DNA from 3 places in the Dongia sp. P2_B8 genome. Region 1 is predicted to be linked to each of the others. Evidence: riboswitches for the same ligand, from Rfam matches in the RefSeq annotation. Region 1 holds a riboswitch; each other region holds the start of a gene.
The links. A riboswitch is a leader RNA that binds a small molecule or an ion and turns the genes downstream of it on or off. The one in region 1 is predicted to bind cobalamin.
Positions count from the first base shown of each region.

Region 2: linked by a shared signal. The riboswitch ahead of AC1DWZ_RS21445 (ABC transporter substrate-binding protein) and the one ahead of cobG (precorrin-3B synthase) in region 1 are both predicted to bind cobalamin.
Region 3: linked by a shared signal. The riboswitch ahead of AC1DWZ_RS17920 (aromatic ring-hydroxylating oxygenase subunit alpha) and the one ahead of cobG (precorrin-3B synthase) in region 1 are both predicted to bind cobalamin.

Region 1 is NZ_JBFUDM010000003.1:1,092,613-1,097,850, forward strand. Features, by position in the region: gene AC1DWZ_RS12665 (precorrin-2 C(20)-methyltransferase) at 1-333, opposite strand, end outside; gene AC1DWZ_RS12670 (precorrin-8X methylmutase) at 339-965, opposite strand; gene cobG (precorrin-3B synthase) at 970-2,319, opposite strand; cobalamin riboswitch at 2,446-2,644, opposite strand; gene cbiE (precorrin-6y C5,15-methyltransferase (decarboxylating) subunit CbiE) at 2,771-3,982, shown strand; gene metF (methylenetetrahydrofolate reductase [NAD(P)H]) at 4,193-5,065, shown strand; gene speB (agmatinase) at 5,136-5,238, opposite strand, start outside.
Region 2 is NZ_JBFUDM010000009.1:63,639-68,876, reverse strand. Features, by position in the region: gene AC1DWZ_RS21455 (TIGR03862 family flavoprotein) at 1-1,046, shown strand, start outside; gene AC1DWZ_RS21450 (N-acetyltransferase family protein) at 1,018-1,485, opposite strand; cobalamin riboswitch at 1,567-1,786, shown strand; gene AC1DWZ_RS21445 (ABC transporter substrate-binding protein) at 2,037-3,101, shown strand; gene AC1DWZ_RS21440 (FecCD family ABC transporter permease) at 3,158-4,162, shown strand; gene AC1DWZ_RS21435 (ABC transporter ATP-binding protein) at 4,159-4,953, shown strand; gene AC1DWZ_RS21430 (hypothetical protein) at 5,121-5,238, shown strand, end outside.
Region 3 is NZ_JBFUDM010000006.1:244,677-249,914, forward strand. Features, by position in the region: gene rimP (ribosome maturation factor RimP) at 1-67, opposite strand, end outside; gene AC1DWZ_RS17910 (TetR/AcrR family transcriptional regulator) at 320-940, opposite strand; gene AC1DWZ_RS17915 (MFS transporter) at 1,048-2,280, shown strand; cobalamin riboswitch at 2,375-2,588, shown strand; gene AC1DWZ_RS17920 (aromatic ring-hydroxylating oxygenase subunit alpha) at 2,726-3,970, shown strand; gene AC1DWZ_RS17925 (FAD-binding oxidoreductase) at 3,976-5,043, shown strand; gene AC1DWZ_RS17930 (sensor histidine kinase) at 5,169-5,238, opposite strand, start outside.

The sequences.
Region 1 (5,238 bases):
GGGATCGCCCTCGCAGATGACTGAGACGTCGCGGCCGGCATCGAGATGGACAGCCACTTCCTCGGCCGACGCATCGTAGAAATCACTGACCAGCGTTTCGTAATTGAGATGCGGCGGCAGCTTTTCCGTGGTGACCGGATAAATCAGCGGCATCGTGATCTGCTCGGGCTTCAGATAGGATTCGATGATGGTGAGCGCATTGCCCTTTTTCCCCTTCGCCGCCAGATAGGCGACGACGGGCGATTGCTGCAACAGCCGCACCGCCTTCACGGTCATCAGTTCCGGATCGCCCGGGCCGACGCCGAGGCCGAACAAACGTCCTGGCTTACTCATGGTAATTATTCTTTCTCCGTTGCCAGGGCGTTGACGGCTGCTGCCGCCATGGCGCTGCCGCCGCGGCGGCCGCGCACGATCACATAGGGGACATTGCGGCTGTCTTGCGCCAGCATGTCTTTGGATTCCGCGGCACCCACAAAGCCCACGGGGAAACCCAGGATGAGCGCCGGTTTCGGCGCCCCTTCATCCAGCATCTCGAGGAGGCGGAAGAGCACGGTGGGCGCATTGCCGATGGCGACGATGCTGCCGGCCATCCGGTCGCGCCAGAATTCGAGCGCTGCTGCCGAGCGCGTGTTGCCGGTATCCTGCGCCATCTGCGGCACGCGCGGATCGTAGAGCGTGCAGATAACCTCGTTCTTCATCGGCAGGCGCGCGCGCGTCACCCCTTCGGCGACCATGCGGCAGTCGGCAAGGATCGGCGCACCTTCGGCCAGCGCTTTGCGGCCCGCGGCGCCGGCACCATCCGAGAAGCGCAGGTCGCGGATGACATCGACCATGCCGGAAGCGTGCGCCACACGGACGGCGAGTTTTTCCAGGTCGCTCGGGATGCCGGTCAAATCGGCTTCAGCGCGGATGATGGAAAAGGATTGGCGGTAGATTTCCTGCCCATCGCGCTCGTAATTGATCATCACTCTACTCCGGAACTCGCAAATATGTGGCGGCCAGCAGATCGCCTGCCTGTTCGATAGTGAGGTCGGCCCCGATCCGCTTGCCAAAAACCGCCGTTTCCCCCTCGTTTTGCGCGAAGACATCGTTTCGCACGAAGACATCGTAGTGGCCGGGTGAAATAGCCAGCAACGTGACCGGTGCCGGCCGGGGGGCCGCGCAGGATTTGCTGCAGCCGGTAAGATGGATGCCAAAGACGCTGGCGCCGGACCCGTCGATCCTGTCCGCCAAGGCCAGCGCATCCACCTTGGTGTCGGCGAGGCCGGATTTGCAGCCGGCGCTGCCGGCACAGGTGATGGCAGCAGCCAGGGTCCGGTCGGGCCGCGTGATAAAGCCCAGCTCATCCAGCTGCGCCACGGCATCGATGAGCGCGCCCTCGGCGATGTTCGGCAGCAGCACGCTCTGCCATGGCGTCATGCGGATCTCCCCGGCCGAGGCCAAATCCGCAAGATCGGCAAGGCCGCGCAGCATTGACGGTCCGATGCGCCCCAGCGGCGGTACGGCGCCGATCGCAAAGCGCCCATCCGCCTGCTCACGCGCGCCAATATGGCCAAGCAGCATCGGCTCTTCGCGGTGCCAGCCGGCTGGGGCACTGACCGGACAGGGCAGGGCGGTCATCAATTCCTCGACGCGCCGCGCCACCAGCAGGTGGCGCATGCGCGTGATCTTGTCCCCGTTCGCATTGGTCTTGCCGATCTCGGCTATGAACAGATCCAGCAAGGCAAACAAGGCCGCCTCAACATCCGCTGCTGCGACAATGCCCGCCGGCCTTTCGCCGGGAACGCCTGCAAAGCCGACGGCAAAATGCGCAGCGTCGGTCGCGGCAAACCAGATGTCGTTGGGATGTTCGACCATGGTGATGCTTTCGCCACCATCGATCTGGATCGCGAATTTCGGTGACAGGGCGTGGTATCTGGGCTGCGCCTCAAGACGCGCCAAAATGGCGTCTGCCAAAGGCGCGACGTCGATCAGGGCTGCGGGATCGAGCCCCGCCAGCGGACTGACCATCACATTGCGCACATCGTCGGCGCCGGCCGTGCGGGGGCCAAGACTGGCATCCACCAGCATCTCGATGAGCGCCTCTTCGCACCCGGCGCGCACGCCGCGGATCTGGATGTTGCTGCGGTTGGTGGCTTCGACCGCCGGTACACCGTAGCGCGCGGCCGCCGCGGCGATCGCGCGGAGCTGCGTCGAATTCACCAGCCCGCGCGCCAGCTTGATGCGGCAGATCCCGCCGTCGCGCGAGGGCACGATGCGGAAGAGGCCCGGGCAGGCAAAGCGGCGATTGGCGGCGCTGCCCACAATCTCGCCTGACATATCTGCGTTCTGAAACGAACGGTCGGTCACGGTGTCACCGGCAAAAGCCATCGCGGTGAATGGGTGGTGGACCTCATCTGAAGGCCAGCCGCCACGGCATCGGTACGCCCCGACCGATGTATCCAACCGCAACCCGGTTCATCGGCAGGTCTCCTGGCTCGCGGGTCGGTGCCGATCATAGCCTTCCCGGACCTGAGTCCAGTGGCTGTTTCGCGATCGGCTCGCCGCTCACAGTTGCGGGGGCAGCCACGGCTGGGGGCGATATCCTGCTCCCTCCCGCGTTCCCTCTTAGGCCCCGAAGGGCACCGGTGAATGGCCTTCTTCTATAGGAGCGGGCAGGGGAGCGGAAGTGGATTTTCCGCTGTTTGCCTTGGGTGCGACCCCTTGCCGGGCGCTTCACCATGCCGTATTCAAGCGCAAAAGCGGCCCTCATTTCAAAGAGATATGCGACATGGCAGCCTGGCTCACGCTGGTCGGCATCGGCGAAGACGGTATCGATGGGCTGAGCGTTGCGGCGCGTGCTGCCCTGGCCGGGGCCCGGATCGTCTTCGGCGGGGAGCGGCATCTCGCCATGCTGCCTGCTGAGATGATTGCCGAACGCCGCCCCTGGCCGACACCGTTTGAGGGCGCCTTCGCGCAAGTTCTCGCCCTCAAAGGCAGCCCGGTCTGCGTGCTGGCCAGCGGCGATCCGATGCTCTACGGCATGGGGGCCAGCCTCAGCCGCCTGGTGCCCGCGGGTGACATGCATGTGTTCCCGGCACCATCCTCCTTCTCCCTCGCTGCCGCGCGGATGGGCTGGGTGCTGCAAGATGTGGCACTTCTCACCATCCATGGCCGGCCGATCGAGGGCCTTCATCTCCATCTCCATGACGGCGCCCGGCTGCTCATCCTCAGCCATGATGGCGGCTCGCCTGCCGCCATCGCCAAGCTGCTGACCGGCCGCGGCTTCGGCTCGAGCGAAATGACGGCGCTCGAACATATGGGCGGGCCTAAGGAACGCCGCCTCGAGGGCACCGCCGCCAATTGGCCGGCACAGGACATCGCCGCCCTCAATCTCGTGGCCGTCCAGTGTCGCGCAGCGGCTGGCGCAAGGCCGCTCTCGACCCTGGCAGGCCTGCCGGACGACGCCTATCAAAACGACGGCCAGCTCACCAAGCGCGATGTCCGCGCGGTGACTCTGGCGCGTCTTGGCCCCTGTCACGGCGAATTGCTGTGGGACGTTGGCGCCGGCTGCGGCTCGATCGGCATTGAATGGATGCGGACACATCCCACCTGCCGCGCCATCGCGATCGAGGCCGATGCTGGACGTCAGCAGCTCATCCGCGCCAACGCTCTGGCCCTCGGTGTCCCCGGCCTCGCCCTTGTCGCCGGTGCCGCACCCGCGGCACTGGCCGGTCTGGAAACCCCCGACGCCATCTTCATCGGCGGTGGTGTCACGGAACCCAATGTCCTCGATCTCTGCTGGGCGGCGTTGAAGCCCGGCGGGCGGCTGGTGGCCAACGCCGTTACCGTCCAGAGCGAGATGCTGCTGGTCGACTGGCAGGGCAAGGTGGGCGGCGATCTCACCCGGATCAGCATCTCCCACGCCAAGCCGCTCGGTGATTTTGACGCCTGGCGGGCTGCCTTGCCGGTGACCGTTTTCGTCGTCGCCAAATCTAAGTAGCTGAAATAATTATATTAAAATCATATAATGATACACCTGTTTAAATAACATAAAGATATCATTATATCTCGAATCTGTTATGCTGTGTCTCGTGTTGCCCATCAACCCGGAGCCGCCAGCATGAACATGCCGCCATTGAGTATGATCGAGCGCAGCGCCCCTCAGGATCGTTTTGAACAGGTGGCGAGGCTTCGCCAGGAGGCCCGGCAGATGCGTGACCCCGGCGTCACAGTCAGCTTCGAATTCTTCCCGCCCAAGCAGCCGTCGCTGGCCAATGCGTTCTGGGAAGCGGCCGATGATCTGGCTGCCCTCGGCCCCCGTTTCGTCTCGGTCACCTATGGTGCCGGCGGCTCGACGCGCGACCAGACCCGCGCCTTGGTCTCGGAAATGCAGTCGCGCTCCGGCGTGCCGGCGGCAGCCCATCTCACCTGTGTCGGTGCCAGCCGCGACGAGATCGATGCCATCGCCGATTCATACTGGCAGGCCGGCATCAACCGGATCGTGGCGTTGCGTGGCGATCCCCAGGCCGGCATTGCCGCTGGCTACACGCCGGTTGCCAATGGCTATGCCTATGCCGACGATCTGGTGGCGGGCCTCCGCCGCCTGCACCCGTTCGACATCAGTGTAGCCGCCTATCCGGAAGTGCATCCCCAGGCACAAAATGCCGGTGCGGATCTCGATCATCTGAAGCGCAAGATCGACGCGGGGGCCAGCCGCGCCATCACGCAGTTCTTCTTCGACGTCGATTGCTACAAGCGCTTCGTCGAGCGCGCGACGCGGGCTGGCGTCACGGCACCGATCGTGCCCGGCATCCTGCCGATCCGCAGCTGGGCCAAGACCGAGGCGATGGCTACCGCCTGCGGCACGCATATTCCAGAGAGCATCCGGGCCCGACTCACCGCCTCAGCGGAGGAGTCGGACGACCGCAATGCCGTCGCGGTCGAGATCGCCGTCGAACAATGCCGCGCGCTTCTCAAGTTCGGTGTGCGCCATTTCCATTTCTACACGCTCAACCGCGCCGATCTGGTACGCGACATCTGCGCGGAACTGGGGATCGGCGCCGACGTCCATATCGCGCGGTAGAGGGACTTCAGAGCAGGGGCAAACACTTCTCAACCGTCAAGCTCGGGGATGACGCGGGAACGTGCGGGGGTTATGTACGCCCCGCCGCAATCTGCTCGGCCAGCAGGCAGAGAATCTCATACATCAACGTCGCCGCTACCAATGCCGTGTTGCCGGTGGGATCGAAGGGTGGT
Region 2 (5,238 bases), on a different contig from region 1:
TTACCGCACGTTACGGTGCACGGCAGGATTGGGTCGCGACCTGGCTCGCAGCCTTCGGCCCCGACCATTTGCGCGGCTGGATCCATGATCTCGGCATCAACACTTTCGTCGGCAGTTCGGGGCGAGTCTTTCCCGACGAGATGAAGGCAGCTCCGCTGTTGCGTAGCTGGCTGCATCGACTGCGCCAGTCCGGTGTACGCATTCACGTGCGACATCGATGGGTAGGCTGGTCGCCGGATGGCGCCCTGTGCTTTGCGACACCGCAAGGTGAGCAACAGGTGAAAGGCGATGTCATCGTGCTGGCGCTGGGCGGCGGCAGCTGGCCGCAATTGGGATCGGATGGCGCCTGGCAGGATATTCTCGCCGCACGCCAAATCGATCTTGCACCGCTCACTCCAGCCAATTGCGGCTTCGATATCGGCTGGAGCGATCATCTCCGGTCCCGCTTCGTTGGCGAACCGCTGAAGAACATCGCCGCCACGTTCAACGGCCAGCGCCGGCAGGGCGAAGCGATCATCACCGAAACCGGCATCGAAGGTGGCTTGATCTATGCCCTCTCCGGCCCGTTGCGCGATGCAATCACTGCCACGGACACGGCGGTCCTCCATCTCGACCTGCTGCCCAACCACGATCTGGCGAAGATCGCCGATGCGCTGGCGCAGCGCGGGTCGCGTTCCCTCGCCTCGCAGTTGAAATCGCGCCTGAGCTTGTCCGGCGCAAAGGCTGCGCTGCTGCGCGAATGCCTGCCGGCAGACGATTTTGCCGATCCGGTGCACTTGGCCAAGGGCATCAAGGCGCTACCGCTGCGTCTTGTCGCGACGCGTCCGATCTCTGAGGCCATCAGTTCCGCCGGTGGCGTGAAGCGCGATGGTCTCGACCAGCATCTGATGTTGAAAGATCATCCCGGCATATTCTGCGCCGGCGAGATGCTGGATTGGGAAGCGCCCACGGGCGGCTATCTGCTGACGGCGTGCATGGCCAGCGGCTATGTGGCGGGCCAGGGTGCCCTCGCCTTCCTCAAGGCGCGCGGCGCTTCCAGTAAGTGACTTCGCCAGCCTCCGCCGACCAGTCCGTGACCCAACCCAGCCGCTGATAGAAGCCGTGGGCACGGATCGCTGGATTGGCATCGGTGGTCAGCCAGATATCCGTAACGCCCTCTTCAAACAGCCAATCTTCCGCCGCCGCCATCACGCGCCGCCCGAGCCCAAGGCCTTCATAGCCGGGCTGCACGAACATGGCGAAAATGGTCTTCTCAACGCGCCTGGCGAAAGAGAAGGCCACCGGTACGCCACTCACCAGCATCACCCAGCCGCGCAGATTGCCAGCAACCATCTCGGCAATGATGCCGTCCTCCGTGATGCCCCGTGCCGCCATCTCTGCGACCGACAGATGATTCTCGATCACGCTGGTCCGGATCACCGTCACAGCCGGCAAATCAGCGGGGACCATCGGCCGCAGCTCAATATCGATACGTTGCTCGTTCATGGCCGGATGGTAGCGGAGGCACCTATCGCCCGCATGAGAATTTCGTGACGCGTACGGCCTTGACGCCCGCCGTCGCGTCCCCGTATGAATCACCGCGATGGTTCCCCGACGGATGAATTCCAGGGGATTAATAGGGAACACGGTGCGGACGACCCAATCGGGGCCTAAACCGTGACTGCCCCCGCAACTGTAAGCGGATAGCTCACTGCCACTTCGTACCACTGACCGTCTGACGGTTGGGAAGGTTGGCAGCAGGCATCGACCCGCGAGTCAGGAGACCTGCCATCGACGCGTTTTAAGTCTAACCCGGGCGGGGTGCCCGAGATGGAGACGTTGACATGGCGCCAACACAGGCGTGCCGGGTGACCGGCATACTTTCCCCATATTCGGCCAACTATTCGGCGCCAGGTAAGGCCTTGAGCCGCCGCCGGTGACATCCCCTGCCACATTCCGCTTCAACCGGCCCGCGCTACGCGCCAGCCGGTTGATAAGGTTAAATCTTATATGTAATGTTATAACATTGCATATCTTCATTAACAAGGGGATCTGACATGCAAACCCAACCAACAGCTTGGCCCATCCATCGGACCAGCCTCTCGGCACTGACCGCCCTCACCTGCCTCGCCATCGGCGCGCCGGCAGCATTGGCCGAGCCTACCCAATATCCGCTGACAATCGAGAATTGCGGCGAGACACTTACCTTCGACAAGGCGCCGACACGCACAGTCGCCATCGGCCAAAGCAGCGCGGAGATCCTGCTGTCGCTGGGCCTCGCCGACAAAATCGTCGGCACGGCGGTGTGGTTCGGTCCGGTGCTGCCGGGCTACGAAGCGGCCAATGCCAAGATCAAGCGGCTTGCCGACAATGATCCCAGTTTCGAAAGCGTCCTGGCGCGAGAGCCGGACCTGGTCACGGCCGAGTTCGAATGGCATGTCGGCCCCAATGGATCGGTCGCCACGCGCAAGCAGTTCTCGGACCTCAAGATCCCCAGCTATGTGGCGCCGGCCGATTGCGTCGCCAAGGACAATTCCGGCGGTGGCGATGGCGTGCGCAAGGAGATGTTCAACATGTCGCTGGTCTATCAGGAGATCCACGACATGGCGCAGATCTTCGACGTGCAGGATCGCGGCGACGCCTTGATCGCCGATCTCAAGAAACGCGAGGCCGAGGCCATTGCCAAGGTTGCCGGCAGCAAAGCCGCCAATGCTCAGAACGGCGGCCTGTCCATGGTGTTCTGGTTCTCGAGCCCCAAGGTGAACGGCGATGCCTATATCGCCGGCAAGAACGGCACCCCGGCCTACATCATGGAAACGCTGGGCGCCAAGAATGTCGTGACGACACAAGAAGAATGGCCGCTGGCGAGCTGGGAAAGCATCGCTGGCGCCAATCCGCAGGTGATCGTGGTGGCGCGGATGGATCGGCGGCGCTATCCCGCCGACGATGTCGCGGTGAAGCTCAACTTCCTGGAGACGGATCCGGTCACCAGCAAGCTCGATGCGGTCAAGCAAAAGCACATCGTGATCATGGATTCGCAGGCAATGAGCCCGACCATACGCGCCGTGAGCGGGATTGAAGCCGTCGCCGAGGGCATCAAGCAGTTCGGCCTCACAAATTGACTGGGGGCAAATTGACTTACAACTCGATAAATCCGGCTCTTCAGGGTGGGTGGGGCATGCGTGCCTCACTCGCTTTGCTGTCGCTGATCGCCTTGGCCCTTGCCATCGGCATGGCGGTGTCGATCGGCGAGGTGCCGATTCCGCTGGCATCGGCCTACAAGGCGATCGCCAACAAACTGTTCGGCACCGGTTTCGAGCTCAGTGCGATCCAGGCAGGCATCATCTGGGACTACCGCCTGAGCCGAGCTCTGGTTGCGGCCTGCTGCGGTGGCGCGCTGGCAATATCCGGCGCCATTCTGCAAGCGTTGCTGCGCAACCCGTTGGCCGAGCCCTATGTACTCGGCATCTCGGCCGGTGCGTCGACCGGCGCAGTGGCCGTCATGATCCTGGGCGTCGGTGCTGGACTCATCACACTCTCTGTCGGGGCCTTCGCCGGGGCTGTCCTTGCCTTCGTCCTAGTGACGTTGCTGGCCGCCGGTGCCGGCGGCGGATCGGACCGCATCATTCTGGCCGGTGTCGCCGGCTCGCAGCTTTTCAATGCGCTCACCGCCTATGTTGTCACAACCTCGGCCAATGCCGAACAGGCCCGCGGCGTCATGTTCTGGCTGTTGGGCAGCCTTGGTGGCGTGCGCTGGGAGGATGTCTATCTGGCAGCACCGGTTGCCGTCAGCGGTTTTGCGATCTGCCTCCTTTATGCCCGGGCCCTTGATGCCTTCACCTTCGGAACCGATGCGGCGGCAGCACTTGGCATTCCGGTATTGCGCGTGCGCCTCATCCTGTTCGGCCTCACCGCCATGATAACCGCCACCATGGTCGGCATTGTGGGGTCGATCGGCTTTGTCGGCCTGGTCATTCCCCATGCCGCGCGTTTCCTGGTTGGGCCAGCCCATGCGCGCTTGCTGCCCGCGTCGTTGATGATCGGCGCCGTGTTCATGGTGCTGGCCGATATTGTGTCACGCGTCATCATCCCACAGCAGATCCTCCCCATCGGCGTGGTGACGGCCTTGTTCGGCGCCCCAGCCTTTGCCCTCATCCTCTATCGCGCGAGGCGTCCGCAATGACCATCACCACCACCGACATCAGCTGGGGCACGGCCGGCAAGATGATCGTCGACGGCGTGACAATCCGGGTCGAGCCGGGCAAGACGCTGGGCCTGCTGGGGCCAAATGGCTCCGGCAAATCCTCGCTGCTGCGCCTCATTTGCCGCTTGCGGCGGGTGGCCAGCGGAATCATCACCCTGGGCGATATCGACATCACCCAGATGTCGCGGCTCAATATCGCCCGCCGCGTGGTGCTGGTGGAGCAGCAGGCGACCACAGAGGCACAGGTCACCGCACTGGATGTCGTGCGCCTGGGCCGCACGCCGCATCGTGGCCCGCTTTCGCCTTGGACGCAGAACGATGATGAGGCGGTCGAAAATGCACTCGCTTACGTCGGCATGGGCGACAAGCGCGACCAGCCGTGGCAGACTTTGTCCGGCGGCGAGCGGCAGCGGGTTCACATCGCCCGCGCCCTGGCACAAACGCCAACCGAACTGCTGCTCGACGAACCAACCAATCATCTCGACGTCCTGCACCAGTTGGAAATCCTGTCGCTGGTAAGCCGGTTGCCGGCGACCAGTATCGTAGCGCTCCATGACCTCAACCTCGCCGCCATGTTCTGCGATGTCGTGGCGATCCTGCAGCAGGGCCGCGTCGTGGCGGCTGGAACACCGGAAGAAGTCCTGACTGAACCTCTTATTCGCAAAGTCTTTGGTGTCCGCGCGCATATTGAGCGTTCGCCCCATCATGGCCGGCAGTTGATCCATTTCTCGCTCGATGCCGATATGGCTCTGCCGCGAGCGGCCGAATAAGTGCAAAGGACCGTAGCTAAGCGCGGCGCCCAAACCATGCACAAGCGACGATCAGGACGCGCCCGCCATAAGATATGTTGCACTTCTACCGAATAAGGCGCTTGGTGGTAGGCTGACCAGGTTGGATCGCGTGCTGGCAGCTGCTACGGCATGAATTTTTGCGTTTCATGGCGGAAGTGGCGAGCACATCCGATTGGTTCCTCAGGAACTTCATGTCTGATTTCAAAGCAATGATGTGCATTCTGGGCAGCGTCGTCCTGGTGATGTGCGTCATTTTTTATGGCT
Region 3 (5,238 bases), on a different contig from region 1:
CCACTTCGTAGCCGAGGGCCTCGATGCTGGGTGAAATCAGGTCAGCGATGTGATCGGTCAAAGACATGCAATCTGGCAAAAATCCGGGTCGTGAAGATGGTTTGATCCCAGGAAAAGGCGTCCAAAACGGACGCTGGCCAAAAGCTGCCCAACAAAAAAGGCGGGCCGTTGGGCCCACCCTCTAGCTGGATCTCATCGGACCCTGGGATTTGCTCGGGAATATAGGCATTTCAAGGCGGGATGCAAGGAGATTCGGGTTCGGCCCGGCCACCCCTCCTAACCGCGCCTATCCGCGCTAACGACTTGATCTGGCGCGGTCTTACCGGGTCGGCCAGGCGCGGAGCGCGGTCTCGGCCACGGCTTTGAGATCATCTGGCCCCACCCCGTCGCGGGCCTGGATGGTCATGCCCTGCAGCACTGTCCCGAAAAAGCGCGCAAGGCCGCAGGTATTGGTCCCCGCTGGCAATTCGCCGTCCGCCAAGGCCTGGTCGAAGCGCTGTTTGAACAGGCCCAAGGACAGGCCGCGCCGCTCGGCGATGGCGTGCTGCAGCGTTTCGGCGGTGGGCGCGCAATGGGTCACCGCATTGGCCAACATGCAGCCGGCCGGCCGGTCCTTGCGGGTGAGCTCGCTGGCCGATGTCATCAAAATTTCTTCGACCGCGGCATAGGCTGTGGGCGCCTTGTCGAGGATCGAGGCGGTCAGGGCGCCGGGCCCAGCGCGGTAGCGATCGATCGCCGCCTGGTAGAGCTTTTCCTTGTCGCCGAAGGTCGCATAGATGCTGGACGGGCTGACGCCCATGGCGGCACTGAGATCGTCGACCGACGTGCCCTCATAGCCCCGGTCCCAGAACAGCATCATGGCGCGGTCCAGGGCGGTATCGGGATCGAAGGCCTTCGGCCTGCCCCGCCCCCGCTTCTGCGTGTCTCCAGCCATTTCCATAGCGATCGTTCCAAAAATATCTTGACGCGATCGCTCCGGCCACCTAGCTTCCGGTGAACACCGGAACGATCGTTCCATAAATACATAAATAATGCGGGAATTGGCAAATGGCAAGCCTTGAACATGTAAAGACAAATGACGGCACCATCGGGGCACCACCCTCGACCCTCTCAGCCTGGGCGGCCGTCCTGTCGGTGGCAATCGGCGCCTTTGCCCTGGTGACGACCGAGTTCCTGCCCGTGGGCCTGCTGCCGGCCATTGCGGCGGACCTCGGTATCACCGATGGACAGGCAGGTTTGATGGTCACCATGCCGGGTTTGCTCGGCGCACTCGCGGCCCCTGCGGTCACGGTCGCTGCCGGCAGGCTCGACCGGCGCTATGTCCTTCTTGGCCTGATGGTCCTGCTGTTCACCTCAAACGTCGCCGTGGCGCTTTCGACAAGTTTCGTGCCGCTGCTGATCGGCCGGCTGCTGCTGGGGATCGGTGTCGGCGGTTTCTGGGTGATCGGTGTCGCGGTCGGGCCCCGGCTGATGCCCTGGGCTGCGGTTCGTGCCACCTCGCTGATCTTTGCAGGTGTGTCGCTGGGCACCGTGGCCGGCGTGCCGGCAGGGTCGCTGGTGGGCGAACTCCTTGGCTGGCGGACAGCGTTTGCCGCGGCGGCCGGCATTGCCGTCCTGGTGATCGTCGCACAATGGATATTGGTACCGCCTTTGCCGACGGCGCGGGCAACACGCATCCGCGATCTGCCGATCCTGTTCACGATCCCCAAGGCCAGGCTCGGCCTCATCGCCACCCTGCTGCTCTTCACCGGCCAGTTCGCCGCCTACACCTATATCTCGCCCTTCCTTATCGACGTGTCGGGTATCAGCGTCAGCACGGTGACGTTGCTGCTGCTGGTCTATGGGCTGACCGGTTTCGTCGGCAATGTCGCGGGCGGCTGGGTTGCCGGCAAGGATGTCCGCGTGGCGCTGATCGGCACATCGCTGCTCCTTGGCCTCGCCATCCTGTCGTTGCCGGCCTTCGGCGAAAGCAAGATCGCGGCCTCGGTGATTGTGGGGATCTGGGGCCTGGCCTTCGGCGCCCTCCCCATCAGCATCCAGACCTGGATGTTCCGCGCGGCACCCGAAGCCTTGGAAACGGGCGCTGCCATTTTCGTCTCCATGGCGCAGGTGGCGCTTGCCGGCGGCGCGCTGGTGGGCGGCCTGGTGGTCGATGCGCTGGGTGTCCCCAGCACCATGATGCTGGGTGCTGCCTTCGTCCTGGCCAATGCAGCCCTTATCACCACCTTTGGCCGCGGGCGGGTCACGGCCCCCGTCCTCGCGGAGCAACCCGCGGAATAACAAGCCCTGTCGGCGCAGTCGCAAATGGAACGATTGATTGGCTTGATTGCGACAGGCAAGGTCGCAACCAAACGCGGCAGGACCCGTTTCTCTCTCTTATGTTTCGTCCCGAGGTGCGACGCCGTTTTTCTGGGAGAACGGTGCCGATAATTGGGAAGCCGGTTGAACACCGGCGCTGCCCCCGCAACGGTCATGGCGGAGATGGGCGCAGCTAAAAGCCACTGGGCGATCGGCCCGGGAAGGCGCTGCACCCGGCTCGAAAGAGCCACTGCCTGAGCCCGGAAACCAGCCTCAAGGATTTGGTCCGTGATCGCGGTGGGCGATTGGGCGAGGATGCTTGCGGCTGCCTTCCGCGACATCATCGACCAGCTACCCTCAGCGACCACCCATCATCAACTTGCCCCGCCGGGAGCGTTTCCCGGTGCGCTATCGCTGAGGTGCTTTCATGGTGTCGCATTCCACCCAGATGCTGGTCGAACTCCTGGGCCGCCAGCCCAATTTCAGCCTGCCGCAGAAATTCTATACCGATGCGGACTTCTTCCAGCTCGACCTTGAAAACATCTTCTACCGCGAATGGCTGTTCGTCGGGCATTCCTGCGAGATCATGAAGCCTGGCGAGTTCATGACCGTGAAGATCGGCGCCTATCCGATCATCGTCACCCGCGGCAATGACCGTGTCATCCGTGCCTTTCACAATGTCTGCCGCCATCGCGGGCAGCAGCTGTGCACCAAGGACAAGGGCGCCGGCGCACGGCTGGTATGCCCCTATCATCAATGGTCCTACGATCTCGACGGCCGCCTGGTCTATGCGCGCGACATGATGAAGGAGATCGACACCAAGAAGTTCGGCCTGAAGCCCGTGCATTGCGAGGAAATGGCCGGCTACATCTTCATCTCATTGGCCGAGCAGCCATCCTCCTTCGCCGATTTCCGCGCCCAAACCGAAGGCTATATGGCGCCGCACAATCTCGAAAACGCCAAGGTCGCCTTCGAGTCGACCATCGTCGAGGAAGGCAATTGGAAGCTGGTGATCGAGAACAACCGCGAATGCTATCACTGCGCCGGCAGCCATCCGGAACTGTGCCGCGTCTATTCCGACAGCCCGACCCTGACCGGGGTCGATCATGTCGGCGAAGACAATCTCATCGCCGCCCATGCCGCCCGCTGCGAAGCGATGGGGCTTCCCAGCCAGTTCCGCATGTCGGCAAACGGCCAGTACCGGACAGCGCGCATTCCCTTCAACAGCGATGCCGTCTCCATGACCATGAGCGGCGCGCCGGCCGTCACCCGCAACACCGGCGACTATCCGTCCAACAATCTCGGCTCCATGCTGCTGTTCCACTTTCCCAACACCTGGAACCATCTGCTGGCGGATCACAGCTTGAGCTTCCGCATCCTGCCGTTGAGCCCGACGCAGACACAGGTCACCACCAAATGGCTGGTGCATAAGGACGCCCTCGAGGGTGTCGACTATGATGTGAAGACGCTCACGGAAATGTGGACTTCCACCAACGACCAGGATCGCCGCATCGTCGAGGACAATCAGAAGGGCATCCTCTCGCCGGCCTATGAGCCCGGACCCTATTCGCTCGCCCATGAAGGCGGCGTCATCCAGTTCATCAAATGGTATGTCGACCTCATCACGCCGCGCCTGAAACAGGTGACGGCCGCCAACCGCTACGTCGCGTGATCACGATGGACACGCCGATCGCCAACGAGGCCGTGCGTTTCTGGGATGCAACGACGACGCCCTTGCGTTGCGTCGACATCATCGCGGAAGCACCCAGCGTGAAGACCTTTCGCTTCGCGGCAACCGATGGCAGCTGGTTCCGCTATCGGCCCGGCCAGTTCATCACCGTCGAGCTGCCGGCGCCGGGAGGCACGGTCTATCGCACCTACACGCTCTCTTCCTCGCCGACGCGGCCACAGCTCTGCAGCATCACGGTGAAGGCGCAAGGAAACAGCATCGGCTCGCGCTGGCTGCTGGAGAGCTTCAAGGTCGGCGCGACATTGAAGGCCTTCGGCCCCGCCGGCGATTTCACGCTGAAGGATGCGCCCACGAAACTGCTGCTGGTTTCGGGTGGCAGCGGTATCACACCGATGCTCTCCATGACGCGCCATCTCTTCGACACGGCGGCCAAGGTTGATATCCGCTTCCTGCATTTTGGCCGCGCGCCTGCGGATCTTCTCTGCCGCGGCGAGCTGGAAAGCATGGCGGCATCATGGCCCGCGCTCAAATTGCGCTGGGTGGTGGAAGATGACAGCGGCGCGCCCTGGTCTGGCCCCACCGGCCGCATCGACCGGGCGATGTTGTCGCTTCTGTGCCCCGACGTCGCATCGCGCGATGTGTTCTGCTGCGGGCCGGAACCCTTCATGAAGGCGACACGGGATGCAGTCACGGCCATCGCCGGCTCGCTCAGCCGCTATCAGGAGGAAAGCTTCCAGCCCACCGCACCCGCCCCGGCGCCAGAAGCCGCCACCGCGGCCCCTGCGGTCGGCGATTGCGAGGTGAGCTTCACCAAGAGCAAGCGGTCAGTGAAGATCGGCGGCGATGCAACCATCCTCTCGGCTGCACAGGCGGCTGGCCTTGCCATCCCCTATGCCTGCCAGATGGGCCTGTGCGGATCCTGCCGCGTCATGAAAACCGAGGGCGAAATCGCCATGCAGCATGATGGCGGCATCTCCGATGACGAGATCGCCGAAGGCTACATCCTCGCCTGCTGCTCGAAGCCGGCCAGCGCCTCGATTGCCATCGATCTCTAAAACAGAGTCACCCCTCACCCCCCCCTCTCCCCGCTATCGCGGGGCGAGGGGGATTCGAGCGAGTTCGCTTTTAAGCCCCCCGCCCCTCTGGGGAGAGGGGTTGGGGTGAGGGGCCTTTTCTAAATTCACGCCAGCGGCAACCTTACCTCGGCGGTCAGTCCGCCTTCTGGTGCATTTGCGAGACGCAGACTACCA